DNA from 3 places in the Streptomyces sp. SAI-135 genome. Region 3 is predicted to be linked to each of the others. Evidence: riboswitches for the same ligand, from Rfam matches in the RefSeq annotation. Region 3 holds a riboswitch; each other region holds the start of a gene.
What was found. Region 3 has a riboswitch for thiamine pyrophosphate ahead of thiC (phosphomethylpyrimidine synthase ThiC). Riboswitches for the same ligand answer to the same signal wherever they lie in the genome.

Region 1: it holds a riboswitch for thiamine pyrophosphate, as region 3 does, so the genes downstream of both, M2163_RS34220 (thiamine ABC transporter substrate-binding protein) here and thiC (phosphomethylpyrimidine synthase ThiC) in region 3, are expected to answer to the same signal.
Region 2: it holds a riboswitch for thiamine pyrophosphate, as region 3 does, so the genes downstream of both, thiO (glycine oxidase ThiO) here and thiC (phosphomethylpyrimidine synthase ThiC) in region 3, are expected to answer to the same signal.

What each region holds. Positions count from the first base shown of each region.
Region 1 covers NZ_JARXYP010000002.1:6,525,200-6,529,650, reverse strand. The annotation lists gene M2163_RS34225 (iron ABC transporter permease) at 1-992, opposite strand, end outside; gene M2163_RS34220 (thiamine ABC transporter substrate-binding protein) at 1,037-2,119, opposite strand; TPP riboswitch at 2,116-2,223, opposite strand; gene rlmN (23S rRNA (adenine(2503)-C(2))-methyltransferase RlmN) at 2,247-3,353, opposite strand; gene M2163_RS34210 (RelA/SpoT domain-containing protein) at 3,687-4,451, shown strand, end outside.
Region 2 covers NZ_JARXYP010000002.1:2,683,345-2,687,795, reverse strand. The annotation lists gene pknB (Stk1 family PASTA domain-containing Ser/Thr kinase) at 1-225, opposite strand, end outside; gene M2163_RS16650 (thiazole synthase) at 343-1,137, opposite strand; gene thiS (sulfur carrier protein ThiS) at 1,141-1,341, opposite strand; gene thiO (glycine oxidase ThiO) at 1,338-2,495, opposite strand; TPP riboswitch at 2,493-2,604, opposite strand; gene M2163_RS16635 (hypothetical protein) at 2,657-3,007, shown strand; gene M2163_RS16630 (FAD-dependent oxidoreductase) at 3,040-4,254, shown strand.
Region 3 covers NZ_JARXYP010000002.1:4,652,781-4,657,231, forward strand. The annotation lists partial or broken gene M2163_RS25525 (hypothetical protein) at 1-710, shown strand, start outside; gene thiC (phosphomethylpyrimidine synthase ThiC) at 839-2,617, opposite strand; TPP riboswitch at 2,610-2,799, opposite strand; gene M2163_RS25535 (YibE/F family protein) at 2,872-4,451, shown strand, end outside.

The sequences.
Region 1 (4,451 bases), 1.9 Mb from region 3:
GAGTTCCCGACCGCCTCGATCGGCGCGACGAGGAAGACCCCGCCGTCGGCGCCGGTCAGCGCCCGGTAGTAGCCGAAGTCGGGGGCGCCGAGCGACCGCTGGACGAGGACGGCGAGCGGCAGGAGAAGGAGTACGGCGATGATCGCGACGACCCCGGCCAGCAGCCCCCACTCCCCCGCCCCGCGCGGCCGCCGGGCAGTCACGGACGCGTCCACGAGCCGCAGCGCGGTCTCCCGGCGCCGCACGGTCCACGCGTGCACGGCGAGGACCGCGCCCACCGCGACGAACTGGATCAGCGTCAGCACGGCGGCCGTGGACAGGTCGAAGATCTCGGAGGTCTGCCGGTAGATCTCCACTTCCAGGGTCGAGAAGGTCGGCCCGCCGAGGATCTGCACGACTCCGAAGGAGGTGAACGTGAACAGGAAGACCATCAGCGCGGCAGCGGCCACGGCGGGCGCGAGGGCGGGCAGGGTGACCGTCCGCCAGGCCCTGAGCCGGGACGCGCCCAGCATGCGCGCGGCCTCCTCCTGGCGCGGGTCCAGCTGGGCCCACAATCCGCCGACGGTCCGTACGACCACCGCGTAGTTGAAGAAGACGTGCGCGAGCAGGATCGCCCACACGGTGGTGTCCAGCCGTACGCCCCACCACTCGTCCAGCAGCCCGCCGCGGCCGACCAACGCCAGGAAGGCCGTGCCGACGACGACCGTCGGCAGCACGAAGGGGACGGTGACCACGGCCCGCAGGAGCTGCTTGCCGGGGAAGTCGAAGCGCGCGAAGACGTACGCGCCGGGGAGCGCGATCAGGAGCGTGAGCGCAGTGGAGGCGAGCGCCTGCCAGGTGGTGAACCACAGCACGTGCCGGATGTCCGGCTGGGCGAGGACCTCGGTGATCCGGCCGAACTGCCAGGTCCCGCCGGCCTTGAGCCCGCGCGTGACGATCGCGGCGACGGGATAGGCGAAGAAGACGGCGAAGAACGCGACGGGCACGGCCACGAGTGCGAGCCGCGCCGCCGCGTTGTGGAGGGGCTTGCGGGGCCTTACTTCAGAACCAGCGAGGTCCACGACTTGACCCAGTCGTCACGGTGGTCGGCGATCTTCGCCGGGTCCATGGTCTCGGGATCCTTGGCCTGCGGACCGTACTTCGTGAACTCGGCGGGCACCTGGGCGCCCTCGACGACCGGGTACACGAACATGTTGAGCGGCATGTCCTCCTGGAACTCCTTGGTGAGCAGGAAGTCCAGGAGCGCCTTGCCGCCCTTGCTGTTCTCGGCGTTGCTGAGCAGCCCGGCGTACTCGGTCTGCCGGAAGCAGGTGCCGTCCGCGACCCCGGTGGGCGCGGTGGTGGGCTTCGGGTCGGCGTAGATCACCTCGGCGGGCGGCGAGGAGGCGTACGAGACGACGAGCGGCCGGTCGGCCTTGGCCTTCTTGCCTCCGGCCGACCCGGAGAACTCCTCGTTGTAGGCCTGCTCCCAGCCGTCGACGACCTTGACGCCGTTGTCCTTGAGCTTCGCCCAGTAGCCCTCCCAGCCTCCATCCCCGTACTTCGCGGCGGTCCCGAGCAAGAAGCCGAGGCCCGGCGAAGAGGTGGAGGCGTTCTCGGTGACGAGGAGGTTCTTGTAGGCGGGCTTGATCAGATCGTCGTACGACGTCGGCGGCTGGAGCTTGTGCTCGGTGAACCAGGCCTTGTCGTAGTTGACGCAGATGTCGCCGGTGTCGACAGGGGTGACCTTGTCGCCGTCGACGCGGTACCCCGCCTTGATCGTGTCGGCGCCCTTGGCCTCGTAGGACTGGAAGAGCCCGTTGTCGAGCGCGCGGGAGAGCAGGGTGTTGTCGACGCCGAAGAAGACGTCGCCCTGCGGGTTGTCCTTGGTGAGGATGGCCTTGTTGACGGCCTGCCCGGCGTCGCCGTCCTCCAGGACCTTGACCTTGTAGCCGGACTTCTTCTCGAAGTCGGCGAGGACGTTCTTGGAGACCGCCCAGGAGTCGTGGCTGACCAGGGTGACGGTCTTGGAGCCGGAGCCGGAGCCGGAGCCGGTGCTGTCGTCGGACGAGGATCCGCACGCGGACAGCGTGACCAGGCCGAGGCCGACGACGGCAGCGAAGAACTTCTTGTTGTTCACGGTGATGACCGAACTTCCTACCCAGAATGACCTGGGCGAGGTTCAGAGGGTCTGCGGCCCGATCGCCGCACTCTCAGCGCTGTCGCGCTCCCCTGTCGGATATGCAGATGTACGTACGAACGTCAGACTACCGCTCGGTGGCGGCGAGCTGACCACAGGCCCCGTCGATCTCCTGACCACGGGTGTCCCGGATCGTCACCGGCACGCCATGGGCGGCGATGGCCTCGACGAACGCCTTCTCGTCCTCGGGCCGGGAGGCCGTCCACTTCGACCCCGGGGTGGGGTTCAGGGGGATGAGATTGACGTGCACGGGCTTGCCCTTGAGCAGCCGCCCGAGCCGGTCCCCGCGCCACGCCTGGTCATTGATGTCCCGGATGAGCGCGTACTCGATGCTGAGCCGCCGCCCGGACTTCTCGACGTACTCGAACCCGGCGTCGAGGACCTCGCGCACCTTCCACCGTGTGTTCACGGGGACGAGGGTGTCGCGCAGCTCGTCGTCGGGGGCGTGCAGGGAGATCGCGAGCCGGCACTTGAACCCTTCGTCGGCGAACCGGTGAATGGCCGGCACGAGCCCGACGGTCGACACAGTGATGCCGCGCTGCGACAGCCCGAGCCCGTCGGGGGCGGGATCGGTGAGCGCGCGGATGGACTGCGTCACCCGCTTGTAGTTGGCGAGCGGCTCGCCCATCCCCATGAAGACGATGTTGGAGAGCCGCGCCGGTCCCCCCGGAACCTCCCCGTCCCGCAGCGCCCGCATCCCGTCGACGATCTGGTGGACGATCTCGGCGGTGGACAGATTCCGGTCCAGCCCCGCCTGCCCGGTGGCGCAGAAGGGACAGTTCATCCCGCAGCCGGCCTGCGAACTGATGCACATGGTCACCCGGTCCGGGTACCGCATCAGCACCGACTCCACGAGCGTCCCGTCGAACAGCCGCCACAGCGTCTTGCGCGTGGTCCCCTGGTCGGTCGACAGATGCCGTACGACGGTCATGAGCTCGGGAAGCAACGCCTCCTGCAGCTTGCCGCGCGAGCCGGCCGGGATGTCCGTCCACTCCGCCGGGTCGTGCGCGTACCGCGCGAAGTAGTGCTGCGAGAGCTGCTTGGCACGAAACGGCTTCTCCCCGATCCCGGCCACGACCTCCTTGCGCTCGGCAGGAGTGAGATCAGCGAGATGCCGCGGCGGCTTCTTGGCTCCGCGGGGGGCGACGAAAGTGAGTTCTCCGGGTGCAGGCATAACCCTTCCAGTGTGGCAGATCAACGGCGGGGGCCCAGGCCGGAGCGGGGTGGGGGTGGTCACCCGTGGGTACCGTCTGTCGGCGTTGGCTGGCTTCGGACGGCCCAGGGACGGCCCAGGGGGCTGGCTCAGCGGTCGCGGGCACAATCTGCGGCACGCGACTCTCCGCTCAGAGGGAACTTGACCGTGACCTCCGCTTCGAGCTGGCGTAGGTCAGCCGTACAAGGGCACCTTGTAGGGCGTTCACCCTCCGCGCCAGCCCCTCCTTACGGCATCCTACGTGTACGCGTAGGAGCAGAACCGAAAAGCTGAAGCTGTGCCTGTGGGGGAGCCATGGAAATCGTTGATCACTTCCTTGCACGCTATGCAAAGGAGTACGACTTCTACAACCGGGCAGCAGAACTAGTTGCTCAAGCCCTGGAAAGAGACCTCAAGGAGTCAGGTGTCCGCTGTATCGTCACTCACCGCGCGAAGGACATCAAGCGCCTAGAAGAAAAGTGCCGCCAACGAGCACCTAAAAAGAAGTACACGAATGTAGAAGACGTCTACGACGATATCGTCGATCTGGCGGGCGTCCGCATCGCGCTCTATTTCCCAGGTGAACAAGACCAGGTAGAAAAAGCCGTCAATCGCCTGCTCGACGTGACGGAGAAGAAGGATTTTCCTGAATCGAACGAGAGGCCACCCGGAAAAGAGTTCTCCGGATATTCGGCAACCCACTATCGAGTTAGGCTCAAGGAACGCGAGCTAGTCGATTTGGATAAGCGATACGCGAAGGCGCGTGTCGAAGTGCAGGTCGCTTCAGTACTTATGCACGCATGGTCAGAGGTTGAGCATGATCTCGACTATAAGCCACTGTCGGGCGAATTGTCCGACGCAGAAAAGGCGATCCTAGACCAACTCAATGGTCTGGTGATCGCTGGCGAGATGTCGCTCAAAATGCTGCAAGAAGCGAGTAAGAATCGAGTCGCCAGAAGTGGACGATTCCTCAACCACTACGAATTGGCCGCATATCTGCTGAGCCAGGCGGGGAAGATTCTGAACGAGCCGGTTGGAGACTCGGGCTTGGGGCGAGTTGACCTCCTATTCAATTTCTTG
Region 2 (4,451 bases), 2.0 Mb from region 3:
GTGGGCGAGCCGGGCGACGGACTTGGCCTCCCGGATGAACCGCTCGACGAAGGTCCCGTCCGCCGCCAGCGCGGGGTGCATCACCTTGAGCGCGAGCACGCGGTCCAGGCGGGTGTCCAGGGCCCGGTAGACCGTGGCCATCCCGCCGACCGCGATGCGCGCGTCCACGCGATAGCGGCCGTCGAGCACCTGCCCGACCAGCGGGTCCTGAAGCGTCGTATCCACGCAGGCGAGTGTACGAGCCGCGGCTGACAGTCCATCCGGTTCGGCGGCCACAGGGGTGTACTGCAGCTGACCTGTGACGGAGGTCGCACCTGCCCGTGTCCCGGATCGAACGCGTGTTCAGAATGCCGGGCGTTCCGGATCCAGTACGGCCCTGCCTTCCACGGGGGACGACGCCTCGGCGAAATGCCGCCGGGGGATGCGCCCCGCCCGGTGGGCCAGCCGGCCCGCCTCCACCGCGTGCCGCATCGCGTGCGCCATCAGCTCCGGCTCCTGTGCCCGCGTCACCGCCGAGGCGAGCATCACACCCGCGCACCCCAGTTCCATCGCCAGCGCCGCGTCCGACGCCGTGCCCGCCCCCGCGTCCAGGATCACGGGCACGCGCGCGTGCTCGACGATCAGCTGGAAGTTGTGCGGGTTGCGGATACCGAGGCCCGAGCCGATCGGCGAGCCCAGCGGCATGATCGCCGCGCAGCCCGCGTCCTCCAGCTTGCGGGCCAGCACCGGGTCGTCGTTCGTGTACGGCAGCACCGTGAACCCGTCGTCGACCAGGGTCTCCGCCGCGTCCAGCAGCTCTATGGGGTCCGGCAGCAGGGTGCGCTCGTCGGCGATGACCTCCAGCTTCACCAGGTCGGTGCCGAGCGCCTCGCGCGCGAGACGGGCCGTCAGGACGGCCTCCCCGGCGGTGAAACAGCCCGCGGTGTTGGGCAGCACCCGGATGCCGAGCTTCTCCAGCACGGACAGCACCGAGCCGTGCACCGAGGGGTTCACCCGCCGCATCGCGACCGTCGTCAGCTCGGTGCCGGAGGCGACCAGGGCCCGCTCCAGCACCTCCAGGCTGGGCGCCCCGCCCGTGCCCATGATCAGCCGGGACGAGAGGGACGTGCCGCCGAGGACGAAGGGATCGTCGGCCATGGGTCAGCCTCCTTGGACGGCGGTGAGGACTTCCACGCGGTCTCCCTCGGCGAGGGAGGTCGAGGGCCACTGGGCGCGCGGGACGACGGTCTCGTTGAGCGCGGCGGCCACCCCGGAGGGCGCGGGCGTCAGCGCCCGCACGACGGTGTCGAGAGCCGTGCCGGGGGCGAACTGGCGCGGCTCCCCGTTGACGGAGATGTTCATGCGGGCTGCTCCACGGACTCCAGGAAACGCCTCGGGGTGAACGGGCGGGCCACCTCCGGCAGTTCACCGGTGGTCAGCGCGTGGGCCAGCGCGTCCCCGGTGACCGGCGTCAGCAGCACGCCGTTGCGGTAGTGCCCGGTGGCCAGCAGGAGACCGGGCAGCTCCGTCGGGCCGAGCAGCGGGGCGTTGTCCGGGGAGCCCGGGCGCAGTCCCGCGCGGGTCTCCGTCAGCGGCAGCTCGGTGATGCCGGGGACCAGTTCGTGTGCGTCCCGCAGCAGCTCGTACACCCCGCCCGCGGTCACCGTGGTGTCCCAGCCCAGTTCCTCGCTGGTCGCGCCGATCACCAGCTCGCCGCTCTCGCGGGGGACCAGGTAGACCTGGCTGCCGCGCACGACGGCCCGCACGGTGCGGCTCAGGAAGGGCGCGTGGCGCTGCGGCACGGTCAGGCGCAGCACCTGCCCTTTCACGGGCCGCACAGGAGGCAGCAGGGCCTCAGGGACCCCTTCCAGACGGCCGCTGAGGCTTCCGGCGGCGAGCACCACCTGGTCCGCCCCCAGTTCCTCGCCGTCCGTGGTGGCGATCCCGGCGGCCCGGTCCCGTACGACACGCAGACGGTGCGCCCACGCGCGGTGGAACGTCACACCCGCCCGCTCGCACGCGGCCAGCAACGCGCGCGTGAGTCGGCGCGGATCGATCTGGTGGTCACCGTCCACCCGCAGCCCGCCCCGTACGCCCGGCGCGAGCATCGGCTCCAGACGCCGGCACTCCCGTCCGGACAGCCACTCCGACTCCAGCCCCGACTGCCGCTGGAGCGCGTGCAGTTCGCGCAGGTGGGCGCGGTCGTCGGCGTCCAGGGCGACGGCGAGTGTGCCGCAGCGGCGGTAGCCGAGGTCGTGTCCGGTCAGCTCGGTGAGCTCCGCCGCGAAGGCCGGATAGCGGTGGGCGGAGGCGAGGTTCAGGCCCAGCAGGGTCTGCTCGCCGTAGTGCAGTTCGGTGACGGCGGCCAGCATCCCGGCGGCCACCTGGGCGGCCCCGCCGCCCGGTTCGGGGTCCACGACGGCCGTGCTCAGACCGCGCTGTGCGGCCCGCCAGGCCGTGACCAGGCCGATGATGCCGCCCCCGACGACGAGGACGTCTGACGTACGTGAGGACATGGGCGTCCAGCCCCTCCCTTCGCCGGCATGACCCGGATCAGGTTCGTACGGTCGGAGGCCGCCAGCCTCCCTCTCAGCCCGGTGCGTCCGGGCTCCCGCGAGTGCTCTACGTTGGCCACCCTAGCCCGTGCCCGTGTGCCTCTGTAAGGGAGCCTTCCACCATGCCCCGCTCGCTCGACGGCCTCGTCCTCGCCCCGGTGGCCGATCAGGCCCCAGGTCAGGTGGGTACGCGGACCCGGTTCGCCTACCACGAGAAGGACGGGGAGATCTGGGCCGAGTACGCGGGCGGTGACGTCGTGCGCGGACATCTCGTCGGCACGCGCGCGGGGGACCGGCTCGACTTCCGGTACGTCCAGCTCAAGCAGGACGGGACGACCTCCTCCGGGCACTGCGTCTCGACGGTCGTGGAGCTTCCCGACGGCCGGGTGCGGCTGGAGGAGACGTGGGAGTGGGAGTCGCAGCCGGGCAGCGGGACGAGCGTTGTGGAGCAGGTCACTGCGCACGACTCCTGACTGACTGATTGTCAGCTGACTATGGTGATCAAATGAGCGAGCAGACGCAGGCGCAGCGGCGGGTGGTCGTGGTCGGCGCGGGCATGGCGGGGGTCCAGACCGCGGTCGCCCTGCGCGAACAGGGCTTCACGGGAACCGTCACCCTGATCGGCGCGGAACCCCATCAGCCGTACGACCGCCCGCCGCTCTCCAAGGCCGTCCTGCTGGGCAAGGCCGAGGGTTCCGCCTTCGACGTGGACTTCGAGGCCCTCGGCATCGAACTGCTGCTCGGCCGCGAGGTGCTGGGCGTGCGCCCCGAGGCACACGAACTGGACACAGAGACCGGGCCTTTCCCGTACGACGTCCTGGTCCTCGCCACCGGCGCCGAACCGATCCGGCTGCCGGGCACCGAGGGCGTGCCCGGGGTGCATCTGCTGCGCACGCTGGACGACGCCGAGCGGCTGCGGCCCGTGCTCGCCCGGCAGCACGACATCGTGGTCGTCGGCGCGGGCTGGATCGGCGCCGAGTTCGCCACCGCCGCGCGCGAGGCGGGCTGCGCGGTGACGGTCGTGGAGGCCGCCGACCGGCCGCTCGCCGGCGCGCTGCCCGCCGAGGTGGCCGCGCCGATGACCTCCTGGTACGCGGACGCGGGGGCCGACCTGCGCACCCACGCGCGCGTGGAGCGCGTCGAGCCCGGCGCGGTCGTCCTGGACGACGGCTCCCGGCTGGCCGCGGGGGCCGTCGTGGTCGGGATCGGCGCCCGGCCCGCCACGGCCTGGCTCGCCGGCTCGGGCATCGAGCTCGGCGCCCACCGCGAGGTCGTCGCCGACGACCGGCTGCGCACGTCCGTACCGGACGTCTACGCGGTCGGCGACTGCGCCTCCTTCCCCTCGCGCCGGTACGGCGAGCGCCTGCTGGTCCACCACTGGGACAACGCCCTCCAGGGCCCCCGCACGGTGGCCGCCGACATCCTGGGCGAGACGCCCACGGTCTACGACCCGGTCCCGTACTTCTGGTCCGAGCAGTTCGGCCGCTTCGTCCAGTACGTCGGCCACCACGCCTCCGCCGACACGACCCTGTGGCGCGGCGAGCCGTCCGGTCCCGCCTGGACGGTGTGCTGGCTGCGCGAGAACCGCCTGGTGGCCCTCCTCGCCGTGGGCCGCCCACGCGACCTGGCCCAGGGCCGCCGCCTGATCGAGGCGGGCACGGAGATGAACCCGCAACTGCTGGTGGACCCGGCAAGGCCCCTGAAGGCGGCGACGGCGTAGGGGGCGACGCGGGCGGTTGCCCGGGCGGTCGCATGGCGTGGACTGGCGGGCGGTCGGACGGCCCGGCCCGCCGGGCTCCGCTGCGATCGGCCGGACGGAGTCTGTCGGCGGCCCCGCTGGGATCTGGCTGTTTCTGAGGGCGGGGGTCTGGCTGGGCTGGGGTGCGTGGGTGGTGGCAAGGGCGACGGGGGCAGCTC
Region 3 (4,451 bases):
TGGCGCTCAACGCCACCGCGATCATCACGGCGGCCGCGGCGACCGAGTACCAGCACTACGTGAAGGTCCGCGAGGAACAGCGCCGCCCGGCGACGCCGTCCACCCTGTCGTCCGTGCACGAACCCGGCCCCGCCGAGTCGGGCACGGGTGCGATGGGGCTCGCCACCACCATGGGAGAGGTCGCCGAGACCGCCGGTGCGGGCGCCGTCGCCGTCGCCGCCGTCCTGACGCCCGTCCTCGCCGGAATCGCCGCGGCGATCTTCCTGCTCGTGGGCTACATCCTCCAGATGCTCAGCCCCCCGCCGGCGTTCGCCCACGCGATGATCACTATCGGATGGGTGTTCGGCGCGCTGACCGCGGCCGCCATCCTGGTCGCCGCCGTCGGCCTGCTGATCACCGCGCTGCGCAACCGGCCCTCGCCGGACGCGGGGTACGGCGAGCTCAGCGAGGAGGTGGCACGGGCCAGGGACGACTGGCGCGAGGCGCTGCTGGAACGGGGTCTCCTCCCCTTCCTCAGGGAGGCCCTGGCCGACCCCGGCACCGCCGCACTGCACCACACGGCACCACCCGCACCGACCAGCCGGATGCCCAGCCTCGGCTACGACCGCCCCGGCTTCAGCAGTCCGGACGACGGAGCCTCCGGTGCCCGTCCGAGCTTCACCAGCCCGGACTACACCAGCCCGGACTTCGGGGGGCCGGAGCACCAGCCGGGAGTAGCACCCGGCACAGCCCCTCGGCTTGCGCCCCCACCACGGGGAGCGCAAGCCGAAGACCCGGCCGCGGGCCACTCGCCGACGGTTCACCCGCTGACGGTTCGGCCGTCGACGGTTTGGCCTTCTCAGTCGGTGATCGGCAGATAGACCCGGTTGCCCGCCGCCGCGAACTCCTTCGACTTCTGGGCCATGCCCTCCTCGATCTCCTCCTGACTGTCGCCGTGGCGTCGGCGGATGTCCTGGGAGATCTTCATCGAGCAGAACTTCGGCCCGCACATGGAGCAGAAGTGAGCCGTCTTGGCCGGTTCGGCCGGGAGGGTCTCGTCGTGGAACTCCCGGGCCGTGTCGGGGTCGAGGGCCAGGTTGAACTGGTCCTCCCAACGGAATTCGAACCGAGCGTCGGAGAGGGCGTCGTCCCACTCCTGGGCGCCCGGGTGTCCCTTGGCGAGGTCGGCCGCGTGGGCGGCGATCTTGTAGGTGATGACCCCCGTCTTGACGTCGTCCCGGTTGGGCAGGCCCAAGTGCTCCTTGGGCGTGACGTAGCAGAGCATCGCCGTGCCCCACCATGCGATCATCGCGGCGCCGATGCCGGAGGTGATGTGGTCGTAGGCCGGCGCGACGTCGGTGGTCAGCGGGCCGAGCGTATAGAACGGAGCTTCATCGCAGATCTCCTGCTGAAGGTCGATGTTCTCCTTGATCTTGTGCATCGGGACATGCCCCGGGCCCTCGATCATGGTCTGTACGTTGAAACGCTTCGCGATCCGGTTGAGTTCCCCGAGCGTGCGCAACTCCGCGAACTGCGCCTCGTCGTTGGCGTCCGCGATCGAACCGGGCCGGAGGCCGTCTCCCAGCGAGTACGTGACGTCGTAGGCGGCGAGGATCTCGCACAGTTCCTCGAAGTTCTCGTACAGGAACGACTCCTTGTGGTGCGCCAGGCACCAGGCCGCCATGATCGAGCCACCACGCGAGACGATGCCCGTCTTGCGGTTGGCCGTCAGCGGTACGTACGGCAGGCGCACGCCCGCGTGGACCGTCATGTAGTCCACGCCCTGCTCGGCCTGCTCGATGACCGTGTCCTTGTAGATCTCCCAGGTCAGTTCCTCGGCGCGGCCGTCCACCTTCTCCAGCGCCTGGTAGAGCGGCACCGTGCCGATGGGGACGGGGGAGTTGCGCAGCACCCACTCACGGGTGGTGTGGATGTTGCGGCCGGTCGACAGGTCCATGACCGTGTCGGCGCCCCAGCGGGTCGCCCAGGTCATCTTCTCGACCTCCTCCTCGATGGAGGAGGTCACCGCGGAGTTGCCGATGTTGGCGTTGACCTTCACCAGGAACCGCTTGCCGATGATCATCGGCTCGATCTCCGGGTGGTTCACGTTCGCCGGGAGGACCGCTCGGCCCGCCGCGATCTCCTCCCGAACGACCTCGGGAGAGACGTTCTCCCGGATGGCCACGTACTCCATCTCGGGGGTGATCTCGCCGCGGCGTGCGTAGGCGAGCTGGGTGACCGCCTGGCCGTCACGGCTACGGCGCGGCTGGCGGGACCGCCCCGGGAAGACAGCGTCGAGGTTACGCAGGCCGCCCCGGGGCGAGGTGTGCTTGATCCCGTCGTCCTCGGGGCGCACGGGACGGCCCGCGTACTCCTCGGTGTCCCCACGGGCGATGATCCAGTTCTCCCGCAGTGGCACGAGGCCCCGGCGGACGTCCGTCTCGGTGAGCGGATCGGTGTACGGGCCCGACGTGTCGTACAGCGTGACCGACTGCCCGTTGGTGAGGTGCACCTGGCGGACCGGCACCCGCAGATCGGGGCGTGAGCCCTCGATGTACGCCTTGTGCCAGCCGATGGACTTCCCGGCCTCCGCGTCGAGCTGGTCGGAGGCAGGCGTGCGCGCGTCCTTGTTGGTCATGAGACCTACTCCCTACGCCGGCATTACCCGGTAACAGGTTCGGCGGTCGACGCAGCGGTTTCCGTCTGCCGACATTTCGTGGGGAACGTCACTCGCTGGAGATGACGTTCCACGTGAAACATCGCTGGGACGGAGGTCAGCGCCCTCTCAGCCCGGTGCTCCGAGCTCCCGCGTGTACAAAAGGTGGCTCCACGCTAGCGTCAATTCGGGCGCGGTGAACAGGGGGCCCCTGTCGTTCTTGCGATGATCGGGCGGTGACCACGACGCATCAGCCCCCGTACCCGCCCCCCGAGCCCCCGCGCCGACCGGGCTCCGGAAACGGCCCTGGGCCCGGTACAGGACACGGCCCTGGCAGCGGCTCCCGTGACGGCTTCGGAGACGGCCGGGGCTTCGGAGACGGCCGGGGCTTCGGCGGGAGCGGGACCGATGGAGTCGGCGGAGCCGGTGGAAACGGCGGGGTCGGCGGCTGGCACGAGCATGAGCAGGGGCAGCGGCAGGGGTCCGGTGGCGGACGTGGTGGTGGTCCCGGGTACGGCCAGGGTCACGGCCACGATCAGGGCGCGGGTCGTGCCGGCCAGGGCAGCGTCGGCGGTCCGGGGGGCGGCGGGGGTCACGGTGGTGAGGGGCAGGGCTATGGCCCCGGCGACGGGCGTGGGCACGGCGACGGACATGGGCACGGTCCCGGGGACGGCCACGGGCATGGGAGCGGGCCCGGTTCCGGCGGTGGGCACGGCCACTCGCACGGCCATGGTCACGGGCCGGCGGCTCCCGTCTCCAAACACCTGCGCAAGGTCATCGCAGCCATCCTGATCCCGTTCGGGGCGGCCGTCCTGGTGGGGCTCTTCGTGCTCTGGCCCGGCGGAGCCCCGGCGCACGAGCGCACCGGCGTCGGCTTCGACCGGCAGACCCAGCAGGCCACGGTCAGCAAGGTCGTGAGCGTCAGCTGCAAGTCGGTGAACGCCTCGGGGGAGACCCCGACCGGGGACACCTCCACGGCCGAGGGCTCGTCCGCCCAGCAGCAGGCGAACGGCACCTGCAAGAAGGCGACGATCCGGGTCGACACCGGCCAGGACAAGGGCCGCACCTTCACCGAGATCGTCCAGCCGGACCAGACACGGCAGTTGCACGAGGGCCAGAAGGTCGTGGTCGCCTACGAGCCCTCGGCGCCCAGGGATCTGCAGTACTCGGTCGCCGACGTGAACCGCAGGTTCCCAATGGGTCTGCTCGCCGGCATCTTCGCGCTCGCCGTGGTGGTCGTCGGGCGGCTGCGCGGAGTCATGGCGCTGGTCGCATTGGCCATCAGCTTCATGGTGCTGAACTTCTTCATCCTGCCCGCGATTCTCCAGGGCTCGAACCCGCTGGTCGTGGCGGTGATCGGGTCGAGCGCCATCATGCTGATCGCCCTTTACATGTGTCACGGTCTGTCCGCCCGCACCTCAGTGGCGGTGCTGGGCACGTTGATCTCCCTGTTGCTGATCGGCGTCCTCGGCTCGGCGTTCATCGACTGGGCCGCGCTGACCGGCAACACGGACGACAACACCGGGCTCATCCACGGGCTCTATCCGACGATCGACATGAGCGGTCTGCTGCTCGCCGGCGTCATCATCGGCTCGCTCGGTGTCCTCGACGACGTGACGGTCACGCAGACCTCGGCGGTCTGGGAGCTGCACGAGGCCAACCCGACGATGGGCTGGCGCGGGCTGTACCGCGCGGGTATCCGGATCGGCCGCGACCACATCGCATCCGTCGTCAACACGCTCGTCCTCGCCTACGCCGGTGCCGCGCTGCCGCTGCTGCTGCTCTTCTCCATCGCGCAGTCCAGCGTGGGGACCGT